4 regions of the Shinella sp. WSC3-e genome follow, and region 1 is predicted to be linked to each of the others. Evidence: predicted binding sites of a transcription regulator. Region 1 holds the regulator's gene; each other region holds the start of a gene.
The links. The regulator PhoB, encoded in region 1, activates phosphate uptake and scavenging genes when phosphate is short. The targets are predictions, from matches to a motif close to TGTCATNNANCTGTCAT.
Positions count from the first base shown of each region.

Region 1 (4,673 bases):
CTCGGTGATCGCATCCTTGACGGCCGCGATATCGCCGAAGGGAACCTTGAGGAAGCCCGGCGCCTTGGGGCCGAAGCCCTCGATATACTTCTCCTGACCGCCGGCGGCGATCGTCGCGATCGTGCGGCCGTGGAAGGCGCCTTCGAAGGTGATGATGTGGTACTTGCCGGCATGGCCCTTGGCGAAATGGTAGCGCCGCGCCGTCTTGATCGCACATTCCAGCGCCTCGGCGCCCGAATTGGTGAAGAACACCTTGTCGGCGAAGGTTGCCTCCGTCAGCCGGCGGCCAAGGCTTTCCTGGCCCGGAACCTCGTAGAGGTTCGACAGGTGCCAGACCTTGTCGGCCTGGTCCTTCAGCGCGGCGACGAGATGGGGATGTGCATGGCCCAGCGAATTGACGGCGACGCCGGCGGCAAAATCGAGATATCGCTCGCCATCCTCGGTGATCAGCCACACGCCCTCCCCGCGCGTGAACCTGAGCGGCGCACGCATATAGGTTTCATAGAGCGGCGCGACATCGGCCATGCACGGATCCTCCGAAAAGAGATGCGGAAAAACAGGAATGCGGCTTGACTTTTCCGGGCTTCAGAAAAACCAAAAGCCGCCTTTCGGCGGCATGCCGCACTATCGGCATTTCCCATTGGGATGTCAACAAAATCGCGCCCGAAATGGCGCTGAACATCCCGCAAGGTGAGGATTCGCGGCACGCACGGAAGGTGTCTCTATCGAGTCACACCCGACCAGCAAGTTGGGGAAAACTCCGAAATCGATTCGCCCGGATTCCGGCGACTCTTGTCACAGAGTCCACCGGTCTCTAGGTTAAAGACCAATTACTAGACTGCATGCGGCGGAACTAGTCACCAAAAGAGTTAGGGCGTTCAGGTTCCGGACCCGTCCGGAACACGACGAGGGATTCCCGCATCCTGGGCGCCGAGCGGAGACGAAAACATGAACTGGACAGACGAGCGCGTCGAGAAACTCAAGAAACTCTGGAGCGAGGGCTTGAGCGCGAGCCAGATCGCGGCGCAGCTCGGCGGCGTCAGCCGCAACGCAGTCATCGGCAAGGTGCACCGGCTGAACCTGCCCGGCCGCGCCAAGGCCGGCGGCACGCAGGCCGCGGCACGCCCGAAGCGCCCGGCCCCGGCGACGCCGCGCCCGTCGAACTTCGCGGCCCGTCCGGTCACCACCCGTGCCGTCGCCCGCCCGGCCGGCAACACCATCCCCAAGGAAGAGATCGATTTCGAGACGCAGGCCGAGCAGCTCCCGGTTCCGGCCAACGGCAACAACGTGGTCGTGCCGATGTCGCGCCGGCTGGAGCTGACCCAGCTCACCGAACGCACCTGCAAATGGCCGATCGGCGACCCGCTCAACGACGACTTCCACTTCTGCGGCAACGAGTCCCCGGACAACTCGCCCTACTGCACCTACCACCAGCGCCTCGCCTACCAGCCCTCGGCCGAGCGCCGGCGGATGCGGTAACGTTTCCCACGGCAGGACATGCGATGCGGGCCCGAAAGGGTCCGTTTTCGTTTGCGGCGCAGGATAGCCCCTCATCCGCCGGCCCCGCACAAACGCAAACAGGCCCCTGAGGGCCCATTTCCGTCCTTGGGAGGAATCCCGTTCGCTCAGGCCTCCAGCGAATAGCCCGCGCCGCGCACGGTGCGGATGACGTCCTGCATGTTGGCGAAGTTGAGCGCCTTGCGCAGGCGCCCCACATGCACGTCGACGGTGCGTTCGTCGACATAGATGTCGTGGCCCCAGACGCCATCGAGAAGCTGCGAGCGCGAGAAGACGCGGCCGGGCGAGGTCATCAGGAATTCCAGGAGACGGAACTCCGTCGGGCCGAGGCGGACCTCGCGGGTGCGGCGGTGGACGCGGTGTGTCTCGCGGTCGAGCTCGATGTCGCCGCAACGCAGCACCGTCGAGACAACCTCGGGCTTGGCCCGGCGCAGCATCGCCCGCACGCGGGCGACGAGTTCCGGCGTCGAGAAGGGCTTGACCACATAGTCGTCCGCGCCGGTGGCAAGGCCGCGCACGCGCTCGCTCTCCTCGCCGCGCGCCGTCAGCATGATGATCGGCAGGCGCTCGGTTTCCGGACGCTGGCGCAGGCGCCGGCACAGTTCGATGCCGGAGACGCCGGGCAGCATCCAGTCGAGGATGAGGAGGTCCGGCATGCGCTCCTGCAAGCGCATCTCGGCCTCGTCACCGGAGAGGATCGTATCGACCTCGAAACCTTCCGCTTCCAGATTGTAACGCAGGAGGACGCTGAGAGCCTCCTCGTCTTCCACGACGGCAATTCTGGGCACCATGAAGCGAATCCTGCTCTCTTTACTCGGACGCGTCGGCGACGCCGGCCGCGACGACGGAGGTCGAGGTATCGTCCTTAGGACGCTCGCCCTCCGGCTGCGAGCCGGTCGCCATGTAGTAGATGGTTTCGGCGATGTTGGTCGCATGGTCGCCGATGCGCTCGATGTTCTTGGCGCAGAACAGGAGATGCGTGCAGGGCGTGATGTTGCGCGGGTCTTCCATCATGTAGGTGAGGAGCTCGCGGAACAACGAGGTATAGATCGCATCGATCTCGTCGTCGCGCTCGCGGATGGCCTTGGCCTTCTCGATCGAGCGGGTGGCGTAGACGTCGAGCACTTCCTTGAGCTGCATCAGCGCGAGCTCGGCGAGGTGCTCGAGGCCGCGGGCCAGCTTGCGCGGCATGCCGGAGCTCTGGACGGCGATGACGCGCTTGGCGGTGTTCTTGCCGAGGTCGCCGACGCGCTCCAGCTCGGCGGCGATGCGGATCGCCCCCATGATCTCGCGCAGGTCCGCCGCCATCGGCTGGCGCTTGGCGATGGTGACGATCGCCTTGTCGTTGATCTGGCGTTCGGCGGTGTCGAGGATGACGTCCTCGGAGATGACCTTCTGGGCCAGCGCGGCATCCGTCGTGACGAGCGCTCGGACGGAATCGGCCACCATCTGCTCGGCCGTGCCGCCCATTTCGGAGATGCGGCGGGAAAGGTATTTCAGTTCTTCGTCGTAGATGGAGACGATATGGCTCGATGACATGGCTTTGTCCTTAATGCACTCGGGGTTCAGGGGTTCAGCGTCAGCCGTCAGCCGAAGCGGCCCATGATGTAGTCCTGCGTGCGCTGGTCATCCGGATTGGTGAACATCTTGTCGGTGTCGTTCTCCTCGACGAGGTTGCCGAGGTGGAACATGGCGGTGCGCTGCGAGACGCGGGCCGCCTGCTGCATCGAGTGCGTCACGATGACGATGGTGAAGTTGGCGCGCAGCTCGTGGATCAGCTCCTCGACCTTGGCGGTCGCGATCGGATCGAGCGCCGAGCAGGGCTCGTCCATCAGGATGACTTCGGGGCTGACGGCGACGGCTCTGGCGATGCACAGGCGCTGCTGCTGGCCGCCGGAGAGGCCGGTGCCGCCCTCTTGCAGGCGGTCCTTCACCTCGTTCCACAGGCCAGCCTTCTGCAGGCTCCGCTCGACGATGGCGTCGAGGTCTGCCTTCGACTTGGCAAGGCCATGGATGCGCGGCCCGTAGGCGACGTTCTCGTAGATCGACTTCGGGAAGGGATTCGGCTTCTGGAAGACCATGCCGACGCGGGCGCGCAGTTCCACGACGTCGATCGCCGGATCGTAGATATCGTCCGTGTCGAGCGTGATGCGGCCGGTGACGCGGCAGCCGTCGATCGTGTCGTTCATGCGGTTCAGCGTGCGCAGGAAGGTCGACTTGCCGCAGCCCGACGGGCCGATGAGGGCGGTCACGGTATACTCGCGGACGTTCAGGTTGACGTCGTAGAGGGCGCGCTTGTCGCCGTAATAGACCGAGACGTCCTTGCCGATCATCTTGTAGGAAATGTCGTTCATTTTCTTGTCCAGCGCTTTCTCGACTGCTGCTTCTGACATCATGTTCATAAGACCGGTCCTTCTACCAGCGCCGTTCGAAACGGCGGCGCAACAGGATAGCGCCAACATTCATGAGGATGAGGAAGATGAGGAGCACGATGATGGCCCCGGACGTGCGCTCCACGAAGGCGCGCTCCGCCTCGTTTGCCCACATGTAGATCTGCACCGGAAGGGCCGTCGCCGGATCCATCGGCGTTGCCGGCACATCGGCGACGAAGGCGACCATGCCGATGAGCAGCAGCGGTGCGGTTTCGCCGAGCGCGTGGGCAAGGCCGATGATCGTGCCCGTCAGGATGCCCGGCATGGCGAGCGGCAGCACATGGTGGAACACGGTCTGCATCTTCGAGGCGCCGAGGCCGAGGGCCGCCGAGCGGATCGACGGCGGTACGGCCTTCAGCGCGGCGCGGGTCGCGATGATGATCGTCGGCAGCGTCATGAGGGTCAGCACCAGGCCGCCAACGAGGGCCGCCGAGCGCGGGAAGCCCGCGAAGTTGACGAAGACGGCAAGGCCGAGAAGACCGTAGACGATGGAGGGCACGGCGGCGAGGTTGTTGATGTTCACCTCGATAAGGTCGGTGAAGCGGTTCTTCGGGGCGAACTCTTCGAGATAGATCGAGGCGGCGACGCCGATCGGCAGCGAGAGCACGAGCACGATCAGCATCATGTAGAGCGAGCCGATGGCCGCGACGCCGACGCCGGCGGCTTCAGGACGGCTGGATGCGCCATTGGTGAAGAGGCCGGTGTTGAAGTGCTTGGCGAGCG
Region 1 covers NZ_OZ000530.1:4,334,252-4,338,924, reverse strand. Annotated here, with positions in the region: gene AABF56_RS21265 (aspartate aminotransferase family protein) at 1-525, opposite strand, end outside; gene AABF56_RS21260 (GcrA family cell cycle regulator) at 949-1,479, shown strand; gene phoB (phosphate regulon transcriptional regulator PhoB) at 1,626-2,309, opposite strand; gene phoU (phosphate signaling complex protein PhoU) at 2,329-3,057, opposite strand; gene pstB (phosphate ABC transporter ATP-binding protein PstB) at 3,105-3,920, opposite strand; gene pstA (phosphate ABC transporter permease PstA) at 3,934-4,673, opposite strand, start outside.

Region 2 (4,673 bases), 1.7 Mb from region 1:
AACCTCAAGGCCTTCGGCAGCTATTACGACAAATCCGACAAGTATCTCTTCGATTCGTCGAAGACGGCCGAACTCTTCAGCAAGATCCAGCTCAAGTTCACCAGCGTGAAGAAGGCGGGCGAGCCGGCGGACGACGATCACAGCGGCGCCGACGCCTTCGTCTTCAAGAAGATGGCGGCTCCCGACGGCGACCACGACACGGCCGCCTTCGCCGCCCGTCCCTTTGCCATCGAGGATGCCTCGGATGCGGCAGGCTCCGATGCGTTCCACTTCGCAGCGGCGCACGATCTGGGCCAGCCGGTCCACGCATCCGATCTTTTCTGATCGACGATTGAAAACGGCATGACCGAACGGCGGGAGCGGCAACGCTTCCGCCGTTTCCGTTTGGGCTCGCCTCAGCCGGTGACGGCGTTGATGGCGAGGAAGAAGAGGGCGGAGATCGCGGCGGCGGACGGCAGCGTGATGATCCAGGCCCAGACGATGTTGCCGGCGATGCCCCAGCGCACGGCGGTGACGCGGCGCGCGGCGCCGACACCGATGATCGCGCCGGTGATCGTGTGCGTGGTCGAGACCGGGATGCCGAGCCAGGTCGCGGCGAAGAGGGTGATCGCCCCGCCCGTCTCCGCGCAGAACCCCTGCATCGGGTTGAGGCGGGTGATCTTGGAGCCCATCGTATGGACGATGCGCCAGCCGCCCATCAGGGTGCCCAGCGCCATCGCCGCCTGGCAGGTGATGACCACCCAGAAGGGCACGTGGAACTCGTTGCCGAGATAGCCCTGCGAGAACAGCAGCACGGCGATGATGCCCATGGTCTTCTGCGCGTCGTTGCCGCCATGGCCGAGCGAATAGAGCGAGGCCGAGATGAACTGCATGACGCGGAAAGTGCGGTCGACGGCGAACGGCGTCTGGCGCACGAAGAGCCAGGAGACCGTGAGCACGAGGATGAGGGCCAGCAGGAAGCCGATGGCGGGCGACAGGAAGATGGCGCTCGCCGTCTTGATGAGGCCGCTCCAGACGACCGCGTCGAAGCCTGTCTTGGCAAGGCCCGCGCCGACGAGGCCGCCGATGAGGGCGTGCGAGGAGGAGGAGGGGATGCCGAAGATCCAGGTGACGACGTTCCAGATGATCGCGCCCATCAGCGCCGCGAAGATGACGAGCGGGCTGACGATGCCGGGATCGATGATGCCCTTGCCGAGCGTCTCGGCGACATGCAGGCCGAAGAACAGGAAGGCGATGAAGTTGAAGAACGCCGCCCACATGACGGCATATTGCGGGCGCAGCACGCGCGTCGAGACGATCGTGGCGATCGAGTTCGCCGCATCGTGCAGGCCGTTCAGGAAATCGAACAGCAGCGCGATGCCGACGAGGCCGACGAGCAGCGGAAAGGCGAGGGTGGCGTCCATCAGACGTTCTCGATCACGATACCGCTGATTTCATTGGCGACGTCCTCGAAGCGGTCGACGACCTTCTCGAGCTCGCCATAGATCTCGCTGCCGATGATATAGGCCATCGGATCGGTCTTGCCGTATTGCCTGAAGAGGTCCTTGAGGCCCTGGTCGTGCAGCTCGTCCGAGCGGCCCTCGACGCGGGTGACCTCCTCGGCGATCGTGCTGAGGCGGCCGGCATGCACGCCCACCTTGTCGAGCAGCGGAATGGCCTCGGCGATAAGATGGGCGGCCTTGACGACGGCCTCGCCCATTTCCTGCATGCCGGGCTGGAAGCTCGTCTGCTCGTAGAGGCGGATGGTCTTGACCGTCTTGTGCATCATGTCGATGGCGTCGTCCATCGACTGGATCAGGTCCTTGATGTCGCCGCGGTCGAAGGGCGTGATGAAGCTGCGGCGCACGGCGAGCAGCACCTCGCGGGTGATGTCGTCGGCCTTGTCTTCCAGTTCGACGATGCGGTTGCAGTGTCTTTCCATGTCCGGCCCGCCGGCAAGGAGCGACTGCAGGGCTTCGGCAGCGCCGACGACGGTGCGGGAATGCTGCTCGAAGAGATCGAAGAAACGGTCCTCGCGCGGCATGAGTTTGCGAAACAGCGAAAGCATGGGTGCCCCTTACGTGGCTGGGGTTGTCATGCGGCTGTCATAATTGACCGTCAATCCTCTGGAAAGCGCCGATTCCGGCTTGTCACAATTCTCTGCGTGCCTGTGGAAAAGTCGGTCAGGGAACGATCTTGAAGGGCTGCTCGCTGATCGCGACCGCGCCGCTTGCGGCATCGCGGAAGCGGTAGCGCAGCACATAGTCGCCGACCGGCGGGCCGCTGAGATTGAGCGTCAGTTTGGCGAAGACCTCCTGGTTGCGCACGCTGCCCTTGAAGTCGAACGAGCCGAAGGCCTTCTGCTCAGCGAGCACCGTGCCCTTCGGATCGAGCAGTTCCAGGTCGACGGTGAAATGCGATTCGAGCAGGCCTCCGTCGGCCGGCCGCCAGGTGAGGCCGACCGGCTCGACATAGGAGATCAGCGCCTCGCCGGCCTTGAAGCTGGCTTCCGGCCGCACCGCATACATGCCGTAGCCCTCCGGCGCGGCCGAAACGAAGACGGCCTTGCCGATCGAGAAGGGCAGGGTGGCTGCGAAGGCCCCGAAGGCATCGCGGATCGTGTTGTGCGCGCCGACCGTGTCGCCGGCCGCGGCCTGTTCCTCCGCTTTCTTCGCCGCATCCGCGAGGGGACCGGCAAGGGCGAGCGTGGGTGCGAGCGCGGCAGCAAAGGTCATGCGCAACAGGGACTTCGACACGAACATTCCGTCTTCCTCCAGCCGGTTGGCGGCAGGATGCGAAGAAGCATGGCAACAGTCAAGAACGCCCGCAGGTCGTCGCGCGATCAGTTCTTCCAGAAGAGCGGCGTCAGGATGACGAGCACGGTCAGGATTTCGAGGCGGCCGAGCAGCATCAGGAAGGAGAGCACGTAGAGCGCCGCATCGTGGAAGACCGCGAACGTGCCGGCCGGGCCGATCGCCTGCGTGATGCCGGGGCCGACATTCGACAGCGAGGTGGCGGCCGCCGAGACGGCCGTCAGGACGTCATAGCCCATCAGCCCGAGCACGATCGCCCCTACGGCGGAGAGCGCCACATAGGTGATGAAGAACAGGAAGACGCCGCGCTGGAAATCGGCGTCGACCGTCATCGGACCGTAGCGGACGGCATGAATGCCGTCCGGATAGATCAGGCGGTAGAGGCCGGTGCGGATGAAATTGAAGAGGATGATCAGGCGATAGGCCTTCAGGCCGCCGGAAGTGGAGCCTGAACAGCCGCCCATGAAGGTGGCGACGAAGGCGAGCGCCACGATGAAATGGCCCCATTGCGTATAGTCGTCGCTGGCAAAGCCGGTCGTCGAGAGAATGGAGGCGACCGTGAAGAAGGAGTGGGCAAGCGCCTCGTGGAAGCTGACGCCGTTCTCCAGCCGCTGGAATATGCTGGCCGCGAGCGCGAAGAGCACGAGATAGCCGAGGAAGACGCGGATCTGTGGATCGCGCCAGGCATCGATGCGTCCGCGCACGACGAAGAGGATGAGCAGCGAGAAGGGCAGGCTGGAAAGCGTCATGAAGAAGGTGGCGGCCCACAGCAGCGGCAGGCTCTTGAAATAGCCGAAGGAGGCGTCGTGCGTCGAAAGCCCGCCGGTCGCGACCGTCGACATGGCGTGGTTCAGCGCGTCGAAGCGGTTCATGCCGAGCGCGGCATAGATCACGGCGCACAGCAGGGTGATGCCGATATAGAGGGCGAGGAAGGCGCGGGTGTAGCTTGCGATGCGGGCGAAGGGCTTGTCGGCCGTATCCGACGATTCCAGCTTGAAGAAGGACATGCCGCCGACGCGCAGATACGGCATGATGAAGAGGCCGAGCGCGAGGATGCCGATGCCGCCGAGCCAGTGCAGCAGCGAGCGCCACATCAGCACGCCGGGCGGCGCGTGATCGAGGCCGACGATGACGGTGGAGCCGGTCGTGCTGATCGCCGAGACCGATTCGAAGAAGGCCTGCGCGAAGGTGAGGTTCAGCGAGGACAGCCAGAGCGGGATGGCGCCGATGATGCTGCCGGAAAGCCAGAGCATGTTGACGACCAGAAAGCCCATGCGCTTGTTGAACGGCGGCGGGCCGGCGCGCGTGGCCGCGGCGGTGGTGAGCGAGAGACCGCCGGTCATGAAGGCGGAGAGAAAGAAAACCTCCGAATCGGGGTGGCCGTAATAGACGTCGATGAGTGCCGGGATCAGCATCGCCACGGAAAGGTAGATCCCGCTGATCGCTGCGATGTTGATGGCTGATCGGAAGATGGTGGCGTTCAAGTTCTGGTCTCGAAGAGGCCATGGTGGCCAGGGCGGGTGGTAACCGTCGCGTCGATATGCCATAGCCTTTGCATCGTCCAAACTCAAGGATGGCGCGGCGGCGCGGTCCATCCGGTTCGGGCGGGTTCTGCTTCGTGGGCCCCGCGGCCGCGAGGCGTCGGAAAGGTTTGAAGAATGACCGGCTTTCCCTGCCTCTGTCTTCTCCCGAAGGCAAGACACGCAGCATTTTGAACCCAATCCTATCGAACACGGACCAGAGCATGACATCCGACGTCGACACGGCCATGGAGGCCCTGCGCGGACTCTTCCCCGAAACGCCGCTCCAGCTGAACGAACACCTTTCCGCCCGCTACGGCGCGGAGATCTACCTCAAGCGCGAGGACCTCTCGCCGGTGCG
Region 2 covers NZ_OZ000530.1:1,267,930-1,272,602, forward strand. Annotated here, with positions in the region: gene AABF56_RS06450 (hypothetical protein) at 1-324, shown strand, start outside; gene AABF56_RS06455 (inorganic phosphate transporter) at 396-1,403, opposite strand; gene AABF56_RS06460 (DUF47 domain-containing protein) at 1,403-2,047, opposite strand; gene AABF56_RS06465 (hypothetical protein) at 2,163-2,741, opposite strand; gene AABF56_RS06470 (TrkH family potassium uptake protein) at 2,822-4,276, opposite strand; gene ilvA (threonine ammonia-lyase) at 4,537-4,673, shown strand, end outside.
Region 2: the regulator PhoB is predicted to act here: its motif matches at 2,072-2,088, upstream of AABF56_RS06460 (DUF47 domain-containing protein).

Region 3 (4,673 bases), 910 kb from region 1:
TGCCGGGAATGCGGGGATTTTTTCACCGGTTTGCGGGGATGGCGGTGCTGCTTGCCCCTCACCCTAGCCCTCTCCCCGCAGGCGGGGAGAGGGGACCTGCCCCGAGCATGATGTGGAAATAGGGGAAAACGGCGCGGCACATCCCTTCGCCCCGCTTGCGGGGAGAAGGTGGCCGGCAGGCCGGATGAGGGGCAATTTGAGGAAGAACGACGCTTCCCCACCACCCCGCCGAGCCTTGACCTTCCTCGTCCCCGCATCCTATCTCCTCAAGCAACACGGTGACACAAGGAAAGAGCGCGATGGCAGCCCATATCAGCGGCGCGGGACTGAAGCGGCAGGTGGTCTTCTGGCTCATCGCGCTCGGCTTCCTCCTCATCTTCCTCCTTGTGTTCAGCGATATCCTGCTGCCCTTCATCGCCGGCATGGCGCTCGCCTATTTCCTCGATCCGGTCGCAGACCGGCTGGAGCGCTGGGGCCTCAGCCGGCTGATGGCGACGGTGGTCATCCTCATCGCCTTCATCATCCTCTTCGCGCTGTCCCTGATGATCGTCATCCCGCTGCTGGCCACGCAGGCGGCGGATTTCCTGGAGAAGCTGCCGGGCTACGTCACCCAGCTGCAGGAGCTGGTGGCGAGCTTCAACCCCGACCTGCTGCCCACCTGGGTCAGCAGCCAGATGGGCACGATCAAGCAGAGCTTTTCCTCCATCCTCGCCGAAGGCGCGGGCTTCCTCGGCACGGTGTTCAAGCAGCTCTGGAACTCCGGCATGGCGCTGGTCAACATCGTCTCGCTGCTCGTCATCACGCCGGTCGTCGCCTTCTATCTCCTGCTCGACTGGGACCGCATGATCGCCAAGGTGGACAGCTGGGTGCCGCGCGACCATGTCGCCAACGTGCGCCAGATCGCGACCGAGATGGACGCGGCGATTGCCGGCTTCGTGCGCGGGCAGGGCTCCATCTGCATCATCCTCGGCCTGTTCTACGGCGTCGGGCTCTCCTTCGCCGGTCTCAATTTCGGCCTGCTGATCGGCCTCTTCGCCGGTCTCATCAGCTTCATCCCCTATGTCGGCTCGCTGGTCGGCCTGGTGCTGGCGGTGGGCGTCGCCGTCGTGCAGTTCTGGCCGGACTACTGGATGGTCGTGCTTGTCGCCGTCATCTTCTTCGCCGGCCAGTTCGTCGAGGGCAACATCCTGCAGCCCAAGCTCGTCGGCTCGCGCGTCGGCCTGCATCCGGTCTGGCTGATGTTCGCGCTGGTCGCCTTCGGCGCGCTCTTCGGCTTCGTCGGCCTGATGATCGCCGTGCCGGCGGCCGCCGCCGTCGGCGTGCTTGTCCGCTTCGGCCTGCAGCGTTACCTTGACAGCGACCTTTATTATGGGGCGAGCAAGCCCGTCCTGCTCGAAGAGAGCACGCCGGAGGAATGACCGGCGGCAAGGCCGCGCCAGGCGGAGCGGCGTTCGCCCGGACTTGCGCCAGAACGAAGAGTTGGTATCCGAGTAGCACCATGACATCGCGCAAGACAGCCGAACAGTTGCCGCTGGCCTTCGGGCACGACCCCGCGACGGGGCGTGACGACCTTCTGGTCGCCGAGCCGGTCGATGCCGCCGTGGCGATGATCGACGCCTGGCCGCACTGGCCTTCGCCCGTCGTCGTCATCGCAGGCCCCGTCGGCTCGGGAAAGTCGCACCTTGCCGCCATCTGGCGCGAGAAGGCGGGTGCCGAGATCATCGAGGCGAAGGCGGGCAGGGGCGCCGAGGCGGCCGCCGAGCGCGGCCCCGTGCTCATCGAGGACGCCGACCGCGCCGGTTTCGACGACCGCGCGCTCTTCCACATCATCAACAATGTGCGCCAGCACGGCCATACGCTGCTGATCACCAGCCGGCTGTGGCCGATGTCCTGGCCAGTCGAGCTGGCGGACCTGCGCTCGCGCCTGAAGGCCGCAACGGTGGTGGAGATCGGCGAGCCGGACGACGAACTGCTCTCGCAGGTCATCATAAAGCTCTTCGCCGACCGCCAGCTCTTCGTCGATGAGAGGCTCGTCGCCTATATCGTCGCGCGCATGGAGCGCTCGCTGGAGGCCGCCCAGACGCTCGTCGAACGCCTCGACCGGCTGGCGCTCGCCCGCGGCAGCCGGATCACCCGCACGCTGGCGCAGGAAGTGCTCGGCGAAATGGTCGGCGGCGAGGAGTGAGCCGGAGAGTTCAAGCCGGCATCCGGTGATCCCCCCTGGCCTGCCGATCATCTCCCCCTCAAGGGGCAGGGCTATCGCCTATGGAAGGAAACCGTCGCCCCATCCCCTTCTCCCCCGCGGGGAGAAGGTGCCGGCAGGCGGATGAGGGGGATGGTAAAGCCGCAAAGGCTCGATCCGAGCCACCCCCTCATCCGACCCTTCGGGCCACCTTCTCCCCGCGGGGGAGAAGGGGAGAGCGGCGATGCCGCATTCCACGACAGGTGATCGCCTTGTCCTCAGGGCGGGGGCGGGATGGCCTGCCTGCCAGGAGGAACATCCGGCGATTGCTCGGCGAATTCCACCGACCCCGGATTGACTGTCACAGTTCCGTCGTCAAACTGCGCTAAGCGGTTCGGGGAAAAGTGGAAATCGGTTTCCGTCCGAACCCGCGTGGAAAGCATGCGGCCGATCTGGCGGCAAAGTGGGGCGGACTCTCCAATGGATACAGCGACTTCGGAACATGCGCAGGAAAAGCCTGTCGAGCAGGTGCCGCCGCCGGAAGGGGCGAGCGCCGATGTCGCGGCCCTGATGGCAAGCCCCGAACGCTTCATCAACCGCGAATTCTCCTGGCTGCAGTTCAATCGCCGCGTGCTCGAGGAAACGCTGAACACCGCCCATCCGCTCCTGGAGCGCGTGCGCTTCCTGTCGATCTCGGCCGGCAACCTCGACGAGTTCTTCATGGTGCGCGTCGCCGGCCTCGAGGGCCAGGTGCGCCAGGGCGTCGGCATCCGCAGCCCCGACGGCAAGACCTCGGCCGAGCAGCTCGACGATATCCTCAAGGAGATCGACAATCTGCAGATGGAGCAGCAGGCCTCGCTTGCCGTGCTCCAGCAGTACCTCGCCAAGGAGGATATCCTGATCGTCCGCCCGACCGCGCTCACCAGCGACGACAAGGTCTGGCTGCAGCAGGAATTCACCCAGTCGATCTTCCCCGTTCTGACGCCGCTCTCCATCGACCCGGCGCACCCGTTCCCGTTCATCCCCAATCTCGGCTTCTCGATCGGCCTGCAGCTGGAAAGCACGACGGGCAAGGAGCCGATGACGGCGCTGCTGCGCCTGCCGGTGGCGCTCGACCGCTTCATCCGCCTGCCCGACGCCAAGGGCGCAATCCGCTATATCACGCTGGAGGACGTCGTCGGCCTCTTCATCGGCAAGCTCTTCCCCGGCTATATCGTGCGCGGCTCGGGCACCTTCCGCATCATCCGCGACAGCGATATCGAGGTGGAGGAAGAGGCCGAAGACCTCGTGCGCTTCTTCGAGACGGCGCTGAAGCGCCGCCGCCGCGGTTCGGTGATCCGCATCGAGACCGATTCGGAAATGCCCGAATCGCTGCGCCGCTTCGTCGTCGGCGAACTGAACGTGCCGGACAACCGCGTGGCCGTCCTGCCCGGCCTTCTCGCCCTCAACACGCTGTCGGAAATCGCCAAGGCGCCGCGCGACGACCTCCGGTTCGAGCCCTACAATGCCCGATTTCCCGAGCGCGTCCGCGAGCATGCCGGAGACTGCTTCGCCGCCATCCGCGAAAAGGACATGGTCGTCCACCACCCCTACGAAAGCTTCGACGTGGTGGTCCAGTTCCTTCTCCAGGCTGCGCGCGATCCTGACGTTCTGGCGATAAAGCAGACGCTCTACCGCACCTCCAACGACAGTCCGATCGTGCGCGCGCTGATCGACGCGGCCGAGGCCGGCAAGTCGGTGACGGCGCTGGTGGAATTGAAGGCCCGCTTCGACGAGGAGGCCAACATCCGCTGGGCGCGCGACCTGGAGCGCGCCGGCGTGCAGGTCGTCTTCGGCTTCATCGAACTGAAGACCCATGCCAAGATGTCGATGGTCGTGCGCCGCGAGGAGGGCAAGCTGCGCACCTACTGCCACCTCGGCACGGGCAACTACCACCCGATCACGGCGAAGATCTACACCGACCTTTCCTTCTTCACCTGCAACCCGACCATCGCCAGCGACATGGCGAACATCTTCAACTTCATCACCGGCTACGGCGAACCGGAGGCCGGCATGAAGCTCGCCTTCTCGCCCTATACGCTGCGCCCGCGCATTCTCCGCCACATCGAGGAGGAGATCGCCCATGCGAAGAACGGCGCGCCGGCGGCGATCTGGATGAAGATGAACTCGCTGGTCGATCCCGACATCATCGACGCGCTCTACCGCGCGAGCCAGGCGGGCGTGGAGATCGACCTCGTCGTGCGCGGCATCTGCTGCCTGCGTCCGCGGGTTCCCGGCCTTTCCGACAATATCCGCGTCAAGTCCATCGTCGGCCGCTTCCTCGAACATTCCCGTATCTTCTGCTTCGGCAACGGCCACGGGCTTCCCTCGGACAAGGCGCTGGTCTATATAAGTTCCGCGGACATGATGCCGCGCAACCTGGACCGGCGAGTCGAGACACTCGTGCCCTTGATCAACCGGACGGTGCATGAGCAGGTTCTCTCGCAGATCA
Region 3 covers NZ_OZ000530.1:524,565-529,237, forward strand. Annotated here, with positions in the region: gene AABF56_RS02615 (AI-2E family transporter) at 300-1,418, shown strand; gene hdaA (DnaA regulatory inactivator HdaA) at 1,499-2,185, shown strand; gene AABF56_RS02625 (RNA degradosome polyphosphate kinase) at 2,663-4,673, shown strand, end outside.
Region 3: the regulator PhoB is predicted to act here: its motif matches at 2,542-2,558, upstream of AABF56_RS02625 (RNA degradosome polyphosphate kinase).

Region 4 (4,673 bases), on a different replicon from region 1:
CGTCGTGATCACGGTCGGTGTCTATGGTGTTGTCGCGCTTATTGTGAAAGCAGATGACGCCGGCCTCTGGCTTGCGCGCCGCCCCTCCCGCTCGCCGATCGACGCCGGCCTTCGCATCATCGGTCAGGGTCTCGTTCAGGGTATGCCCTATCTCCTGAAGCTCCTCGGCATGGTCGGTACGGCGGCGATGATCTGGGTCGGCGGCGGTATCCTGCTGCATGGCGCCGAGATATTCGGCTTCGCATGGCCGAGCCACATCCTGCATGATGCCGCCGAGGCGGCTGCGCAAGCCGTTCCGGCATTCGGCGGCTTTCTTTCCTGGCTGGTCCAGGCCACGGGTTCCGGTATCCTCGGCCTGGCGATCGGCGCGGCGATGATCCCGGCCGTCGGCGGATTCATCGTGCCGGTATGGCGCTGGCTGAGCGGACGCCTTCGCAGGCTTCGCGCAGCTTGATCCGCCTCGCTTGTGACGGAATACCCCCTGCGGGCCATAACCTTTGGAGATGAGCCGTCTTGGCATCGGAAATCGAATTGAAGCTGGACCTGACGCCCGAGGCCGCGCAGGCGCTCCTGTCTTCCGGCCTGCTGCCGGCGGAGCCCGCCGTGTCGGAACTCAGGGCGATCTATTTCGACACGCCGGAGGAGGAGCTTCATGCTGCCGGCTTCTCCTTGCGCATCCGCCGGACGGGCGACCAGCGCATCCAGACCGTCAAGGCCGCGGGCGAGAGCGCGGCCAGCCTCTTCGTGCGTCCGGAATGGGAGCAGCTCGTCGAAAGCGACGTGCCTGTCCTCGACGACACGACGCCGCTGAAAGCCCTTCTCGGCGAGCGGGCACGGGTACTGCGTCCGGTGTTCGAGGTTGCCGTCACGCGGATGACCTGGCTCGTATCCTGGCGGGAGGCGCAGATCGAGCTCGTGCTCGATCGGGGCGAGATCGCCGCCGGCGATAGGCACACGCCGGTCTGCGAGATCGAGCTGGAGCTGAAGTCGGGCGATCCCGCCGCTCTTTTTTCCTACGCGCGCGGGGTCGCCGCCGAGGCGCCGCTGCGTCCCGGCGTGCTCAGCAAGGCGGAGCGGGGCTACAGGCTGCTTGGCCCTGCATTCTCCTCGGCGCCGGCCGAGCCGGTCCTTCTGTCGCAGGACATGGACGTGGAGAGGGCATTCCGCGTCGTCGCCGGCGCTTGCCTTCGCCAGTTCAGGCTGAACGAGATGCTGTTCGGTCGCGGTGATGTGGAGGTTGTGCATCAGGCACGGGTCGCCCTTCGGCGCCTGCGTTCGGCGCTGGCCGCGTTCGCGCCCGTGGTCGCGGACGATGCGCTGGAGTACCTGAAGGACGAGCTGCGCTGGCTGGCCGGCGTTCTGGGCGCGGTGCGCGACCTCGACGTACTGATCCCCGAACAACGGGATGCGGCGGCACGCGCCGCACTGGAGCAGGCGCGCCGCGAGGCCTTCGAAAGGGCGACCGATGCCCTGGCGTCGCCCCGGGCACAGGCGTTGATGCTCGACCTGTCGGAATGGCTTGCCTGCGGCGATTGGCATCATCGTCCGTCGCTGGCGGAAATGCGCGCGATGCCCTTGCGTGATTTCGCGATCGCCGCCCTCGACCGGTTGCGGCGGAAGGTGAAAAGGCAGGGTCGCGACCTCGCCGACCTCGATGACGAGGTGCGCCACAGGATGCGCAAGGACGCCAAGAAGCTGCGCTATGCAGCCGAGTTCTTCGCCAGCCTTTTCCAGGGCAGGAAGCAGCGGCGGCGCTATGGCGACTTCATCGAGGCGCTGAAAACGCTGCAGGACGCTCTCGGTGTGCTGAACGACAGGGCGAACACATCGAGGCACCTCGCCGAGGCCGGCCTCTTTCCCGAAGAGATGCCGCAGAAGAAGGGGGCGGACGAGGCGGAGATACTGAAGGTCGCGGTGGAGGCGCATGATGCCTTCTGCGACGCCAGGCGCTTCTGGCGCTGAACGAAAAAGGGCTGCCCGGCTTCGCGAGGATCGCGCTCCCTGCTTTTCACATGGCTGTCAAGACCGGCCGCTATCTGCTGGCCCGGTCGGGCATTCCCGACCGTCCGGATTCGCTGGGAGACATCATGGCCGTCGTCGCATCCTGCCTTTATCGCGAAGGACGCCGCATGGAGGAGGTGCCGTTTTCCGCCGTCGCCGTGCCGGCAGAGCCCCACGACTTCATCTGGATCGGTCTGCATGAGCCGACCGCCGAGGAAATGGCGCTGCTGAAGGCGCGCTTCGACCTGCACGAACTGTCCGTCGACGATGCGCTCAACCCGCTGCAAACGCCGAAACTCAGCGCCTACGACGACCAGATTTTTGTGCTCGCCCAGACGGCGAAGCTCGAAGGCGACAGGATCGTCTATGGGCGCACCGGCATTTTCGTCGGCGAGCGCTATATCATCACCGTGCGGCACGGATCCGAGCGGGGGCACGGCGCGTTGCGCGGCCGGCTCGAAATGTCGCCGCATACGCTCAGCCACGGCACCGACTATATTCTCCACGCCATTCTCGATTTCATCGTCGACGGCTACCTACCGATCGTCCGGACGATCGAGGATTCCGTGCTCGACATGGAGCGCACCATGCTCGACGCCTTTCTCGACCGGGACCAGATCAAGCTGATCTTCCGCCTGCGCCGCGAGGTCATCCTGTTCCAGCGTGTTCTCGATGCGATGCTCGATCTGTGCGGCAAGCTGGTGCATCTGGACCTGCCGTGCCTCGATGCCGAGGCGAAGCCCTATTTCCGCGATGCGCTGCAGCACATGCATCGCGTCGAGCAGACGGTCGGCGGTCTCAGGGACGTCATCACCTCGGTATTCGAGGCGAGCAATCTGCTCGAGCAGCAGCGGCAGGGCACGATCACCCGCCAGCTTGCCTCCTGGGCGGCGATCCTCGCCGTACCGACGGCGATCGCCGGTATTTACGGCATGAACTTCGAGAACATGCCGGAGCTCGAAACCCGTTACGGCTACTTCGTCGTTCTCGGGATAATCGCCATTTTCTGCAGCGTGCTGTACTTCCGGTTCAAGCGCTACAAGTGGATATGAGGCCGTTCCAGGAGGGCGCCGAATTGCGCTTCGTCACAAAAGCGTCGTCGATGTTTCCTATAGGATTCCGGCGGGAAAGGCGCGGAACAGCCGGGCCGGGCAGGTCGTTTCGGCCATGCGCCGACTGGCGCCGCCAAGCCACCGTCGTCGTCATTGCCTGCTTCGGTGTCCTGACGCGGATTGCCCTTCGATCGTCCCGGTGGCGCCTGCTTCCGGGTGCCGTTTCCACCCCTTGAGGATATCGCCCCATGTTCAACGACGATCATCTCAACCGCATCAAGGCGGAGATTGCCGACAGCTTCGACGAGGAGCTGGAAATGCAGATCGAGGAGGAGCGGCTGGACGATCTCATCGCCGAAGGCATGTCCGAAGTGCCCGTCCAGACCCTTGAACGCCGGGTCTATTTCCGTGAGTTGTTCCGCCTCCAGCACGAGCTGGTCAAATTGCAGGATTGGGTGCAGCACAAGAAGCTCAAGGTGGTGGTGCTGTTCGAGGGGCGCGATTCCGCGGGCAAGGGTGGCGCCATCAAGCGCGTCACCCAGCGCCTCAATCCGCGCGTCTGCCGCGTCGTCGCCCTGCCGGCGCCCACCGAGCGCGAGCGCAATCAATGGTACTTCCAGCGCTATGTGCCGCATCTGCCGACGGCGGGCGAAATGGTCCTCTTCGACCGCTCCTGGTACAACCGCGCCGGCGTCGAGCGCGTCATGGGCTTCTGTTCGGACGACGAGCTGGAGGAGTTCTTCCGTTCCGTGCCGGAATTCGAGCGCATGCTGGTGCGCTCCGGCATCATTCTTATCAAGTACTGGTTCTCCATTACCGACGACGAGCAGGAATTCCGCTTCCGCATGCGCATCCACGACCCGCTGAAGCAGTGGAAGCTTTCCCCGATGGACCTCGAAAGCCGCGTCCACTGGGAAGACTACACCAAGGCGAAGGAAGAGATGCTGGAGCGCACACATATTCCGGAAGCGCCCTGGTGGATCGTCGAGGCTGTCGACAAGAAGAAGGCGCGCCTCAACTGCATCGCGCATCTTCTGGCGCAAATCCCCTACGAGGATATTCCGAAGCCTGCCATCGAGCTGCCGGAGCGCGTTCGCAACGACGACTATATCCGTCATGAGCCGCCGGACGAGATGTATGTCCCGGAAGTCTACTGACGCCGGTTCCCGCACTTGAACCTGCTGGACCAGAGGGAGAGAGGCATGGCGCCGGGCCTGGTCGGCGCCTATCGCGGCCACCCCGGCGGTCCGCTCATGCCGATTGTCCCGCAGGACATCGACGCTGCGCTTGCCGCCGAGGACGGCTGGGTGTGGCTGCATGTCGATCTCGTCGACCAGCGCATGCTGAGCTGGCTGGCCGGCAAGTGCCCGTTGCCGGCGGCGGCGCGCTCCATCCTCGAAGGCCATGACGAAAGCCTCGTCCTCGGTTACGAGGCGGGCACGGTTCACGGCGTCGTCGCCGACCTGCAGCAGGACATGGAGCGTACCTCCACCACGATCGGCCGGCTGCATTTCGCCCTGTCGGAGCGTCTGCTCGTCACCGGCCGGCGACATCCCGTCGAGGCGGTGAACCGGGTGCGGCGCTCGTTCGCCGACGGCTTCTGCCCGGCGACGGCCTACG
Region 4 covers NZ_OZ000533.1:194,270-198,942, reverse strand. Annotated here, with positions in the region: gene AABF56_RS29660 (DUF808 domain-containing protein) at 1-454, shown strand, start outside; gene AABF56_RS29655 (CYTH and CHAD domain-containing protein) at 514-1,962, shown strand; gene AABF56_RS29650 (magnesium and cobalt transport protein CorA) at 2,088-3,053, shown strand; gene ppk2 (polyphosphate kinase 2) at 3,302-4,210, shown strand; gene AABF56_RS29640 (CorA family divalent cation transporter) at 4,256-4,673, shown strand, end outside.
Region 4: the regulator PhoB is predicted to act here: its motif matches at 3,085-3,101, upstream of ppk2 (polyphosphate kinase 2).